DNA from 4 places in the Oceanobacter antarcticus genome. Region 4 is predicted to be linked to each of the others. Evidence: predicted binding sites of a transcription regulator. Region 4 holds the regulator's gene; each other region holds the start of a gene.
The links. The regulator sigma-54, encoded in region 4, starts transcription at its own class of promoters, with help from an activator protein. The targets are predictions, from matches to a motif close to TGGCACNNNNNTTGCTNT.
Positions count from the first base shown of each region.

Region 1: the regulator sigma-54 is predicted to act here: its motif matches at 1,547-1,564, upstream of nifE (nitrogenase iron-molybdenum cofactor biosynthesis protein NifE).
Region 2: the regulator sigma-54 is predicted to act here: its motif matches at 1,699-1,716, upstream of nifH (nitrogenase iron protein).
Region 3: the regulator sigma-54 is predicted to act here: its motif matches at 1,321-1,338, upstream of nirB (nitrite reductase large subunit NirB).

Region 1 covers NZ_JBBKTX010000034.1:15,540-18,699, reverse strand. The annotation lists gene nifN (nitrogenase iron-molybdenum cofactor biosynthesis protein NifN) at 1-74, opposite strand, end outside; gene nifE (nitrogenase iron-molybdenum cofactor biosynthesis protein NifE) at 85-1,497, opposite strand; gene WG929_RS19470 (hypothetical protein) at 1,888-2,376, opposite strand; gene WG929_RS19465 (FeoA family protein) at 2,731-2,967, shown strand; gene feoB (Fe(2+) transporter permease subunit FeoB) at 2,964-3,160, shown strand, end outside.
Region 2 covers NZ_JBBKTX010000012.1:95,675-98,834, reverse strand. The annotation lists gene nifD (nitrogenase molybdenum-iron protein alpha chain) at 1-518, opposite strand, end outside; gene nifH (nitrogenase iron protein) at 665-1,549, opposite strand; gene WG929_RS11155 (SIR2 family protein) at 2,138-2,989, shown strand.
Region 3 covers NZ_JBBKTX010000015.1:47,078-50,237, reverse strand. The annotation lists gene WG929_RS12910 (nitrate reductase) at 1-540, opposite strand, end outside; gene nirB (nitrite reductase large subunit NirB) at 1,441-3,160, shown strand, end outside.
Region 4 covers NZ_JBBKTX010000007.1:19,655-22,814, forward strand. The annotation lists gene lptB (LPS export ABC transporter ATP-binding protein) at 1-395, shown strand, start outside; gene WG929_RS07015 (RNA polymerase factor sigma-54) at 525-2,015, shown strand; gene hpf (ribosome hibernation-promoting factor, HPF/YfiA family) at 2,067-2,369, shown strand; gene ptsN (PTS IIA-like nitrogen regulatory protein PtsN) at 2,373-2,831, shown strand; gene rapZ (RNase adapter RapZ) at 2,858-3,160, shown strand, end outside.

The DNA.
Region 1 (3,160 bases), on a different contig from region 4:
CTGACCGACAGCGCTTTTTTGCGCTTCTTGATCACTTCGGTCTTGCCCGGTTCCATATTGACGACGTTATTCATATTCCGACCCTTATCCCTGAGCTGACAACAGATTGCCCTGGCGGGCGGGGGTTTCCCAAGGTGCCGAACGACGCACCGCTTCCCATACCGGGCTTTCAATGGTCAGTGACAACTGCCGTACCAGCTCCAGCATGCCGTCGTAACCGGCATAACCAAATTCACGCTCCTGGTTAATATCCAGAAATGGAATACGGGCTTTCAGGGCGGTATACATATTGCGACCACCGGCAATGAGGATATCGGCTTGATAATCCTTGACGGTTTGCAGCAGGGCTTTGGGGCTGCCTTCATCCAGCATTTTGACGTCATCACCCATCAGTTCACGAATACGGGCCTTGTCTTCTTCAGTCGACTTTTTGGTGCCGGTGGCAACCACTTTCATACCGAGATCCTGCAGCGCAGAAATCACCGACCAGGACTTTACTCCGCCGGTATAAAGAAGTACTCGCTTACCGGCCAACCGCTTACGCCATGGTTCCAGCTCTTCACGAATACGTTTTTCTTCCCGTTCGATCAGGGCTTCGGTGCGCTGGGTCAGGTCGTCATCACCAATAAACCGGGCAAAATCCCGCAACGCTTGCGAGGTATCGGTAATGCCGTAAAAGCTGCCTTCAAACCAGGGCGTGCCAAAACGATCCTGCAGCTTGCGCGCGACGTTCAGCATCGCCTTGGAACACACCATCATATTCACTTCAGCATGATGCATGGTTTGCACTTCGTGGAACCGGGCATCACCTGACAGTGTGCAAAGCACCCGGATACCCAGTTCATCCAGCAGGGGTAATACGTACCAGAATTCGCCAGCAATGTTGTATTCGCCAACCAGGTTCACGTCATGCACCTTGATGCCAGAACGTTGTACCGACTCAGGTAATGGCTCGGGGTCACGATGCCCGACCACGTACTTGACCATGGCTTCACCCGCGATGCGGTTGCCAAGATTTTTAGTGCCGTAAAAACCAGCGGCATCGACCGGCACGACCGGCACTCCCCAGCGTTCTTCAGCGGCTTTGCAAATAGCATCAACATCATCACCCACCAGTGCCGGGACACAGGTGTTGTAAACAAAGACCGCTGGCGGATTGTAGTCTTCTACCGCTTGTTTGATGGAATGAAACAAGCGTTTTTCACCACGTCCCATCACCACATCCTGTTCTGTCAGGTCGGTGGTCATGCCAATACGATACAAGGTCGGGCCACTGGAACGGGTACCCCGGTTATCCCAAGAGCTACCCGCACACGCGATCGGGCCATGCACGATATGGGCAACATCAGCGATAGGCAGCAGGGCAATCTGGGCACCATCAAACGCACAGCCACCGTCGGTGGCACCAGGCGTCGGCTTGGCACAACCGGACTTTTCCTTTTTGTTGTGCTCACAGGCTGGCTCGTCCATCAACTCGGCGATGTCTTTGGCTTTCATGCTCTGCCCTCTCTGCGAAATTCGGTGTCTGAAGAACTCTACAAGACAAGGTGCAAACCAGGGGCCATCATGTAACCAATTGATTTAATTTGATTTTTCAACAAAAAACCGTGTAGTAAACACGACAAGACAAAACGATTGGAGGGGATATAACAATGGCGGGATTGTGACCAGAGACGCTGGCGGGAACAGGAACACGCACGTTGCAGGCAGGCTCCAGCAACAATCGACACCAACAGGAAACGCTGAAGAAAAAGGGAGTTATGGCAATGATCGACTGGCTCCAACCGCCCGGGCCGCACAAATTACAAGCCGTAGTTGAAGTGCCATTGGGATATTACGCAGAGCAATAAAAGACGGTAGCGAATATGTTCTCGCTACCGTCTTATATCAGGATTCCTTCCAGGTTTTGACAGTATCCATACCGAATTCGGCAATCCACTGATCCAGCTGACGAGGATTACGTTTGATTTTGTCAACGCTCTCGTTCGTGTTCGGATTACGATAAGTACCGACTTCCAGCTTGGGTTTTGGCTGCACGATTTTCTTTTCACGCTTGCCACTACGTACTCCTGCCCGCTCAAAATGCTTGCGCAAGCTATTGTAGATAGGTAAGGGCGATTCTTGCCGGGACATTTCCAGAATCCAATTCTCAATTTGCTCGGAACGGGATACATATAGTTCAGATTCAGACAAATCATTCTGTTCGCACAGGCGTTTGATCTCTACGCCAAACGCTTCCAGCCCCTTGAGCTTTTTCTCATGTTCCTTTTTCATCTGTTCGAGCTCAACAATTTTTTGTTGATGCTGCTGAATCCGCTTATCGATATCGTTATCCAGAATGCTCACTTTCACCTCTGCGACAGTATGTAAACACATAAAAACCTCGACCAGCATGACCCGGAAACTAAAAATCCGGCGTAACACACGGTACATTCTATGTATTCGGGTTAATGTTAGCGCAAGTATAGACCTGCTTTTAGAAGAACACTACACAGAATACCCGGTAAGGGATTCTATTTAATCCGAATAAGTACAATATTTATTTATTAATGGATCCCAAGAAAAATACCAAATGATTTTATCGGCAGTCAGAAAGTTCCGCTAAAACTCCCTCACAACTCAGTAGATGTGATCTGCGGCACATCCGCAAACAAGGCAAACAGCACTTGCCCATCCAAATGATAAACATTATCATTTTTTCCCTTAAGCTTCGTTCGGACTGAAAATTCTATGACCATGACACTGGATCAGGCACGTATTGGTGAGCATGTACGGGTAACCGGATTTGCCGCTACGGAAGCACAGTTCCGCCGCAAGCTCCTGGCCCTGGGCGTTGTCCCTGGTGCAGAAATTGAAATCCGCCGCGTCGCCCCCCTTGGCGATCCTATTCAGATCCAGCTACGTGGAACCTCGGTGAGCCTGCGCAAACAGGAAGCCACCATCCTGCTGGTGGAGAGTATTACGTGAAACCTGCTGTAATCGGCCTGATCGGCAATCCTAACTGTGGCAAGACCACCCTGTTCAACCAACTGACCGGTGCCCGACAGAAAGTTGGCAATTGGCCTGGAGTAACCGTCGAGCGTAAAGAAGGTGTCGTGGTTATTCGCGACCAGAGCCTGACTCTGGTCGATTTGCCAGGCACTTATGCACTCGACAGCCA
Region 2 (3,160 bases), on a different contig from region 4:
TGTTCAGCAGTTTTCTTCTTGGCAACGGCTTCAATGTCGTCACCGATCAGGCCGATTGGGCACTCGGACTGAATAGTAATACCCTTGTTCAGTGGGAACAGGGTTTCGATTTCGTCAATCAGCTTGGACAGCTTCTTGTCGCCACCGAATACGATGTCTTTTTCCTGGAAATCCGAAGTAAAGTTCATGGTCACAAAGGTGTTCACCCCTGTGGTGCCGATGTAGTAGTTACGACGTCCAGCACGGCTGTATTGACCACAACCAACAGGGCCATGGGAAATATGGATCATGTCCTTGATAGGACCCCATACCACACCCTTGGAGCCAGCGTAGGCACAACCACGAATGGTCATTACACCTGGCAGGGATTTTTTGTTGGAAGTAATACACTTCTTGGACTGTTCGAGGGTCGGATCGTTTGGAGTCAGGTGCTTGGCGCGGTCTTTTTTGGCTTTCTCTGGATAAACCTCAAGCACTTCTTGAATCAACGATTCCACTTCATCGCGTGACATGGCCATGGTGAGCCTCCTTCAAGTTAATAACGGGTAACAGACCGTGTTGCGCAAGCGAGGGGATGCCTGCGCAACACGGGTTCCGATAGGACTAATCTGTCCTATCCCGAGCATGGGCAACTGACTCCGGAGAGGCAGATCAGCCCAGCTGCTTAAGCTTCGGCTGCGAGCTCAGCAGCAGTCTTGCCGACAACACTGGTGTCTTCTTCTTCCATGATGCCGAATTGCATCAGCAATTCTTCCAGCTGATCCATGGTGACTGGCTCAGGAATAACGAGGTTTTTGTTCTCGATAATCTTGTTAGCCAGAGCACGGTACTCATCTGCCTGCTTGGCAGTTGGATCGTACTCAATCACAGTCATACGACGGATTTCAGCGCGCTGTACCACGTTGTCACGTGGGATGAAGTGAATCATCTGAGTGCCGATAGCAGCAGCCAGACCTTCAATCAGCTCATCTTCTTTATCGGTGTTACGGCTGTTACAAATCAGGCCAGCCAGACGCACGCTGCCAGAGTTAGCGTATTTCACGATACCCTTACAGATGTTGTTGGCGGCATACATAGCCATCATCTCACCGGATACAACGATGTAGATTTCCTGAGCTTTGTTCTCACGAATCGGCATGGCGAAACCACCACACACAACATCACCCAGTACGTCGTAGAACACGAAATCCAGATCGTCTTCGTAAGCACCTTCTTCTTCGAGGAAGTTGATCGCTGTGATAACACCGCGACCGGCACAACCAACACCGGGCTCTGGACCACCGGACTCAACGCAACGGATGTCTCCGTAACCACTTTTCAGTACGTCTTCCAGTTCCAGATCTTCCACAGTGCCCGCTTCAGCAGCCATCTCCATGATGGTGTTCTGAGCTTTGGAGTGAAGGATCAAACGAGTGGAGTCTGCTTTTGGATCGCAGCCAACAATCATTACTTTTTTGCCAGCTTCTGCCAGAGCAGCCACCAGGTTCTGAGTGGTAGTGGACTTACCGATACCGCCTTTGCCATAAATGGCGCATTGACGCATAGCCATAGTCTGTATCTCCTGTAAATTTCCGGGCGAGGACCTTTACCCTTAAGGGTTCGGGGCGGCAGGCAACCGTGCTTCATTGGCACTACTGATAAAAACCAGTAACTTCCGGCGTTTACCGAAAGCCTGTGCTGCCTGTTCACAGTTCCAATACTGCAGACCTCGTGCCATTCTGCTAAAAATACATAACTCATTGTTTTTAAATGATTTTAATAAATAAAGAATGTTGATTTCCGGTATGTATCACGACAACAACACATGCGATGTACTACACCCAACAAACAATTTGTCGGGTTTTGTATCTTTGGCTGACGCTTTATTAACGTCTTATAGAAGCGTTTATATCTGGCTATAAAAAGCCCATATAAGTAGCAATATCCGAATGTCGTCTTTACGCCAAAAATAGCGTCAAGGTTGATTTGCTACATAGCGACAAGAGCCTGCAGCAAGGCACCTGTGGCTGCCTGAAAGCACGCAAGGGCGGGCACGGGCAGAACCGTCACCGGCAGCTGCCGTTCTGGCGTGAATATTGAAGCAGCCGCAGTAACGCTTAGACGATTTACCCAAAATGACGACAGAGAGGAATCCCACATGGCAAGCTCGGAGCTTCTGCAAACACTGACCAACGGTCTGCGCACAGGGCAGATTATCCCTTACCTGGGCGCAGGAACATTAAACGGTGTCGTAGAAACCACCACTGGCGAAGCGATTCCAGCCGACAGTGACAGCCTGATATTGGCAATGAATGACGGCAAACCCATGGCCCCGCGATTGATGTACGAATTTCCCCGTGCAGCAATGAATCTGGAAAACAAGAAAGGCCGCAAGTTTATTGAGCGTTTTCTGACCACCCAGTACGGCGAACGCCAATGGAGCCAGTCTTCCTTCCACCAGTGGCTGGCCACGATGGAATTGCCCTACATCGTTGATATCAATCGCGATACCCAGCTACAAAATGCTTACCAGGGCCGCGCCCATACGCTGATTGTAGGTATCTCGCGGATTGCCGGAACAGACTATCGTTTCCGAATTTTCCAGTCCGATGGCAATGAATACAGCGAAATAGACCAGGCCAGCGTCGACACTCAGTTACCCGTACTGTTCAAACCAATGGGTACACCGGTTCCCGATCCTTGTTACATTGCCTCCGACGCCGACTACGTTGATTACATCACCGAACTGATGGGTGGCTTCGCCATTCCTGGTTTCCTCAAAGAATATCGCCAGGGCAAACAGTACCTGTTCGCCGGTATACGGATGCAACGGGATACCGAGCGTATGGTACTGAGCGATATGATCTACAACGCGGGTGAACCTGCTGGTTGGGTACTGATGCCGGAGCCTAATGACAAGGAACGTCGCTTTTGCGACAAAAAGAATCTGGTGATTGTTGAAGCCGATTTCAGCGACCTGATGGCCGAAGCACAAGCCTTGTCTGCCTGAGTCAGCGCCGTCGTTCACCCGACAACGACGGCCAACTCACTCATTGGCAGGTGCTTTCACCCGCGCACCTTCCAATGAGCATCACACGTTACGCCCGTCATTGCTGTGTCAACAGCAGGGCTAATCATCCGTAGCTTCTTCCTTTCCCCTCGCTGGTGACCATCGCTACAC
Region 3 (3,160 bases), on a different contig from region 4:
GATCGGATGCGCCCACGCAGCATTACTGCCTATCAGAATTAACAGATCGGCTTCTTCAAGGTCTTCGTAGCAGCCGGGTACCGTGTCTGAACCAAAGGCCCGCTTGTGGGCGACAACGGCGGATGCCATACACAGGCGGGAATTGGTATCCAGGTTGCTGCTGCCGATAAAGCCCTTCATCAGTTTGTTGGCAACGTAATAATCTTCCGTCAGAATCTGTCCGGCAGCATAGATCGCGACGGCTTCCGGCCCATATTCCTGAATGACTTGCTGCATCTTGTCGGCCACCAGGTTGAGACTGCTCTCCCACGAACTGCGCTTGCCCAACACGGTTGGGTAGAGCAAGCGATCGACGTGATCGACGGTTTCGTGGAGAGAGGAACCCTTGACACAGAGACGGCCGAAGTTTGCAGGGTGCTGCTGGTCGCCAGACACCGGTGCTAACCCTTGGCTGTCCTGATTGACGGTCACGCCGCAACCAACACCACAATAGGGGCAAGTCGTTTGAGTGGTCCGGTTCTTTGTCTCTGTCTGGTTCATAAGGGGCTTTCCAAAACGCAAAAAAAAAGCGCCCACTGATATAAATCAGTGAGCGCCAATGCTCTGTTTTGCACAACACTAAAACAGCTGACGATACCCGCGTTGGTATCGGTAAAACACATTGCCGAGCCTGGACATCGACAAATTCTGATTAAAACCATACAAGAAAAGTGCCAAATAGCTGCACCGATAGGGATTTTGGGTTGTCTGGTTGTCTGGGTCGCCGCTGAACATCGCGCCCGGATGCAAGTAAGGGAAGACTTGCATGACCTTCCAGGTTGTTGATCGGTCGCTGCGAAGTTGCTGTGGTTAGTTCGCGTCTTGTAACGGAATCATCGGCAGCACCCTTGCCCTCAGGCATGCAGACCGGTGTGGTGCGGTTATATGTCTGGACATTGATCGCTGCGTCGGCAGCGATGTGCCGCAGGTACAACGATCCTGTGCGTGACTGCCATTGAGAAGCGCCAGTTTGGTTAATTATTCATCGAAGCCGGAGGGTGTCATTACTCACTTTTATTTTTATGCTCGATATTGGTGCCAATTGAATAGGTTTTGTTTTTTTGTGGTGCAATTATTCAGTATTTTAACTGGTGGTCGTTTTTTGGCCGCCACCATCCGTCGTTGGCGATAAATATTCAGTCATCCTTGATTGATTCCTGTATATGGGCTGAACCAGCACGGATGTGGCGGCATTGTATGACCTGGGGCTATCACCCGGTGAGGTGGCTTTACTCTGTATCTAGCGTGTTTTGATTCCACGTATTCGTTAATTATGCGAGTTGGCATTGTAATTGCTGTAAATACACCGATGCCTTCTCTTGCAATGGAGCAAGAGACGGGTCAGAGCAACGACGCACACAGGAGATAAACATCCGTATGACTAGATAGAGAGATTCCTTCATGAGCAAGAAACGCGTCGTCGTTGTTGGCAACGGCATGGTAGGCCACAATTTCATCAATACGCTGGCCACATCAGAACACTCCTCCGAATTTGATATTATTACCTTCTCAGAAGAACCTCGTCTGGCTTATGACCGGGTGCAGCTGAGCAAGTATTTCTCCGGCTCTACCGCTGAAGACCTTGCATTAACAACCGAATCTGAATACCAGTCTCAGGGTGTTATTTACACACTGAACGACAAAGTCGTAGATATTAATACCCACGAAAAAACCATTACCACTGCGAGTGGCCGCAAAGAAGGCTATGACAAGCTGGTATTGGCAACGGGTTCTTATCCTTTTGTCCCTCCCATTCCCGGTAAAGACCAGCAACACTGTCTGGTTTACCGCACCATTGAAGACCTTGAAGCGATTTCTACGGCTGCCAAAGTCAGTAAGACAGGCGTTGTTGTGGGCGGTGGTTTGCTGGGTCTGGAAGCCGCCAATGCCTTGAAGGCTGCTGGTCTGGAAACTCATGTGGTGGAATTTGCGCCACGGCTGATGGCGGTGCAGCTGGACGAAGGCGGCGGCAAGCTGCTGCGTCGCAAGATTGAAAACCTGGGTGTTCAGGTGCATACCGAAAAGAACACCAAAGAGATTGTCGCCGGTGAAGAATGCCGTTACCGCATGAACTTTGTCGACGGTTCCTTCCTGGAAACCGACATGATCCTGTTTTCTGCCGGTATTCGTCCACAAGACGAGCTGGCGCGCCAATTCAGTCTGGAAATTGGTGAGCGTGGCGGCATCGTGATCAATGATTACTGCCAGACTTCAAATGAAGATATTTATGCCATCGGTGAATGTGCCCTGTGGGATAATAAAATCTACGGTCTGGTAGCGCCTGGCTACAATATGGCCAAAGTAACTGTTGGCCATATTGTTAGCAGTCTGATTACCCACGAGCCCGCGAAAACGGCTTTTCAGGGTGCGGATATGAGCACCAAGTTGAAATTACTGGGTGTTGAAGTAGCCTCTATCGGTGATGCCCATGGTCGTACCGCCGGCTCCCACAGTTATATATTCAATGATGATGTTGCTGAAGTTTACAAGCGTCTGATTGTTTCTGCTGACGGCAAAAAACTGCTGGGTGCGGTGCTGGTAGGAGATTCTGAAGCCTACGGTACTTTGTTGCAGCTGATGCTCAACGATATGGATATTCCTGGCAACCCGGCGGCGCTGATCTTGCCGTCGATGGATGGTCAGGAGCCAGTTGGGCTGGGTGTGTCATCGTTGCCGGAAACCGCCCAAATTTGTTCCTGTTTTGATGTCACCAAGGGCGATATCAGTGCAGCGGTGCAGGGTGGTTGCTGCACCATGGGGGACATCAAGTCCACAACCCTGGCGTCAACCGGTTGCGGCGGTTGTGCTGCCCTGGTTAAACAGGTCATGGATGCGGAACTGGAAGCGTTGGGTGTTGAGGTTAATACCGATATTTGTGAGCACTTCGCTTATACCCGTGCCGAGCTGGCCGACATCGTCCGGGTACAGGAATACACCACGTTTAAACAGGTGATTGACGGTCACGGCAAGGGCCATGGTTGTGAAATCTGCAAACCTGCTCTGGCGTCGATTCTGGCGTCTTTCAATAACGAATATATTCTGAAAGATGAGCACATCGGTCTGCAGGATACCAACGATATATTCTTGGGTAACATGCAGAAAGACGGTACTTATTCCATTG
Region 4 (3,160 bases):
AACAACAACGCCAGCAACAGCTGGAACAACTGCTGGACGAATTTCACATCCAGCACATTCGCAGCAGCCTGGGGATGTCACTCTCCGGCGGTGAACGCCGCCGGGTAGAAATTGCCCGGGCACTGGCCGCCGAACCCTCATTTATTTTGCTCGATGAACCCTTTGCCGGTGTCGACCCGATTTCCGTATCCGACATTATGGCCATCATTCGCCAGCTCAAGGCGCGCGGCATTGGCGTACTGATTACCGATCACAACGTCCGCGAAACCCTCGCAATTTGTGAAAAAGCCTATATCGTAGGCGGTGGACACATTATTGCCGAAGGCAGCGCCGATGAAGTACTCGCCAACGAACAGGTTCGGGCCATCTACCTTGGTCAGGACTTCCGTCTTTGATTCTTACTGGCTTACAGGGCTATGATGCCCGGCGCTGTTTCATTTCGACACCATGAAAAGCATTCCCAGCCTCACAGGCTGGCGTATAATGCACAGACCATGCCGACAACCGATGAACTATAACGCTGTATGAAAGCATCGCTTCAGTTAAAAATGGGTCAGCAGCTGACCATGACCCCCCAGCTGCAACAGGCAATTCGACTGCTGCAATTGTCTACCCTTGATCTGCAACAGGAAATCCAGGAAGCCCTGGATTCCAATCCCATGCTGGAATTCGAAGAGTCCGAGCACGACGACTACACGGATGCTCAGCAAAACAACGGCGATCAGGAACGAGAAGCCGCCGTCACGGCGACAGCGACCGACACAGACGCCCAGGAACTGGGTGAACAGTGGTCGGACGACAAGATGCCGGATGACCTGCCGGTCGACAGCAATTGGGACGATACTTTCCAGACTACCGCTGGCGTTTCCTCCGGCTCAGGCTCTGTCGGCGACGACGACTTTGACTACGACTCCCGTCATGCCACCTCCGACGACCTGCAAGGGCATCTGGAATGGCAACTGAATCTGACTCCCATGAGTGATGTCGATCGCGAGATTGCCACCATGCTGATTGACGGTGTCGACGACGACGGCTACCTCCACACCACCATAGACGACGTACTGGGTTCCATGGATCCGGAATTTGGGGTTGAGGAAGACGAAGTCCAAGCCGTACTCAAACGTCTGCAACAGTTTGATCCGGCTGGTGTTTTTGCCCGCGACCTGCGCGAATGCCTGATCCTGCAGTTAAACCAGCTACCAGCCGACACTCCCTGGCTGGCAGAAGCCAAACTGGTGATCGGTGACTACATTGCCTTGCTGGGCAGTAAAGACTACCCCACGCTGATGCGCAAAACCCGGCTGAAAGAAGAAGACCTCAAAGCCGTCTTGCGTCTGGTTAAGGAGCTGAATCCCAAGCCAGGGGCCGGAATCAGCTCCGAACAGTCAGAATACGTTGTGCCCGACGTGATCGTGCGCAACATCCGCGATGAATGGCGCGTTGAACTGAACCCGGATATTGCCCCAAAACTGCGGGTAAACTCCGACTACGCCTCGCTGGTGCGCCGCTCGGACAGCAGTGCTGACAACGCCTTCCTCAAAGATCACCTGCAAGAAGCGCGCTGGTTTATCAAAAGCCTGCAAAGCCGCAACGAAACCCTGCTGAAAGTCGCCACCAAAATTGTCGAATATCAGCTCGACTTTTTTGAGCAGGGCGAAGAAGCTATGAAACCACTGGTACTGCATGATATTGCCGATGCCGTTGGTATGCACGAGTCGACCATTTCACGGGTAACGACACAAAAATTCATGCACACGCCGCGTGGTATTTTTGAGCTGAAGTATTTCTTCTCCAGCCATGTCAATACCGATGCTGGCGGCGAATGTTCATCAACCGCCATTCGCGCCATGATCAAGAAGCTGATTAGCGAAGAAAACCCGCGCAAGCCACTGAGTGACAACAAGATCGCCGTCGTCCTCGGAGATAAGGGAATTCAGGTTGCACGCCGCACGGTGGCCAAATATCGTGAGGCAATGATGATTCCGCCATCGAATGAGCGGAAACAGTTGATTTGATCGACCCCGTCGATCCTTGTTCGGTTTAAAGCGAGCCATAAGGAGCCGTTTATGAGCATCAATATCAGTGGACACCATGTCGAAGTTACCGCAGCCATGGAAGAATACGTCAAGGAAAAACTGGTTCGCCTTGAGCGACATGCCGAACCCATTACCTCCGGTCAGGTTACCCTGACCCTCGAAAAGGGACGCCAGCTGGCAGAAGCCTCACTCCACGTCAGTGGTGCCGATTTTCATGCGACGTCATCCCATGACGACATGTACGCTGCCATTGACTTGCTGGCCGACAAACTGGATCGGCAAGTGCTGAAACACAAAGAAAAACTGGTTGCCCGACAGCACGGACAAGGCTGACACATGAGCATAGCGATTGCCGATATTCTTGCGCCTGAACGTACTCGTACCGATGTCGCCATGACCAGCAAAAAAAAACTGCTGGAGTTTCTGGCAGAGCTGATTGCTGAAGAAGTGGATGGCAGCTCATCGGATGAGGTTTTTGAACGTCTGCTTGGGCGTGAGCGCCTTGGCAGTACCGGCATTGGCGAAGGTATCGCTATCCCCCACTGTCGATTACGACAATGTGAACAGGCCGTTGGGGTATTACTCCACCTGCGTGAGGCCATCGACTTTGATGCCATAGACCATCAACCGGTCGATCTTGTATTTGCCTTGCTGGTGCCTGAAGAAGCAACAGACGACCACCTGAAAATACTGGCAACCCTGGCAGAAAATTTCAGCCAGAGCCAATATCGCCACCTATTACGCAGTGCGAGCAGCGACCAGGAACTGTATCAACGGGCGCTGGCCGACAACTGACCTTGCCCAAAACACGGAGACAGCACATGCGTCTGGTTGTGATCAGTGGCCGTTCAGGCTCAGGTAAATCCAGCGCACTGGCGGTGCTTGAAGACCTCGGGTTTTATTGCATCGATAATCTACCGGTCGATTTACTGCCAGCACTCGCAGGCTTGCCCTACAGTGCGGAAAAACGCGCCAACGTTGCTGTCAGCGTTGACGTTCGTAACCTGCCCGATGCCATAGAGCAACTGACCCAGGTACTGACCCGCTTGCCGGAGCAGTATCGCCAGGTCGATATCGTTTTTCTTGATGCCACCGAAGAAGTCCTGTTACAACGCTTCAGTTCA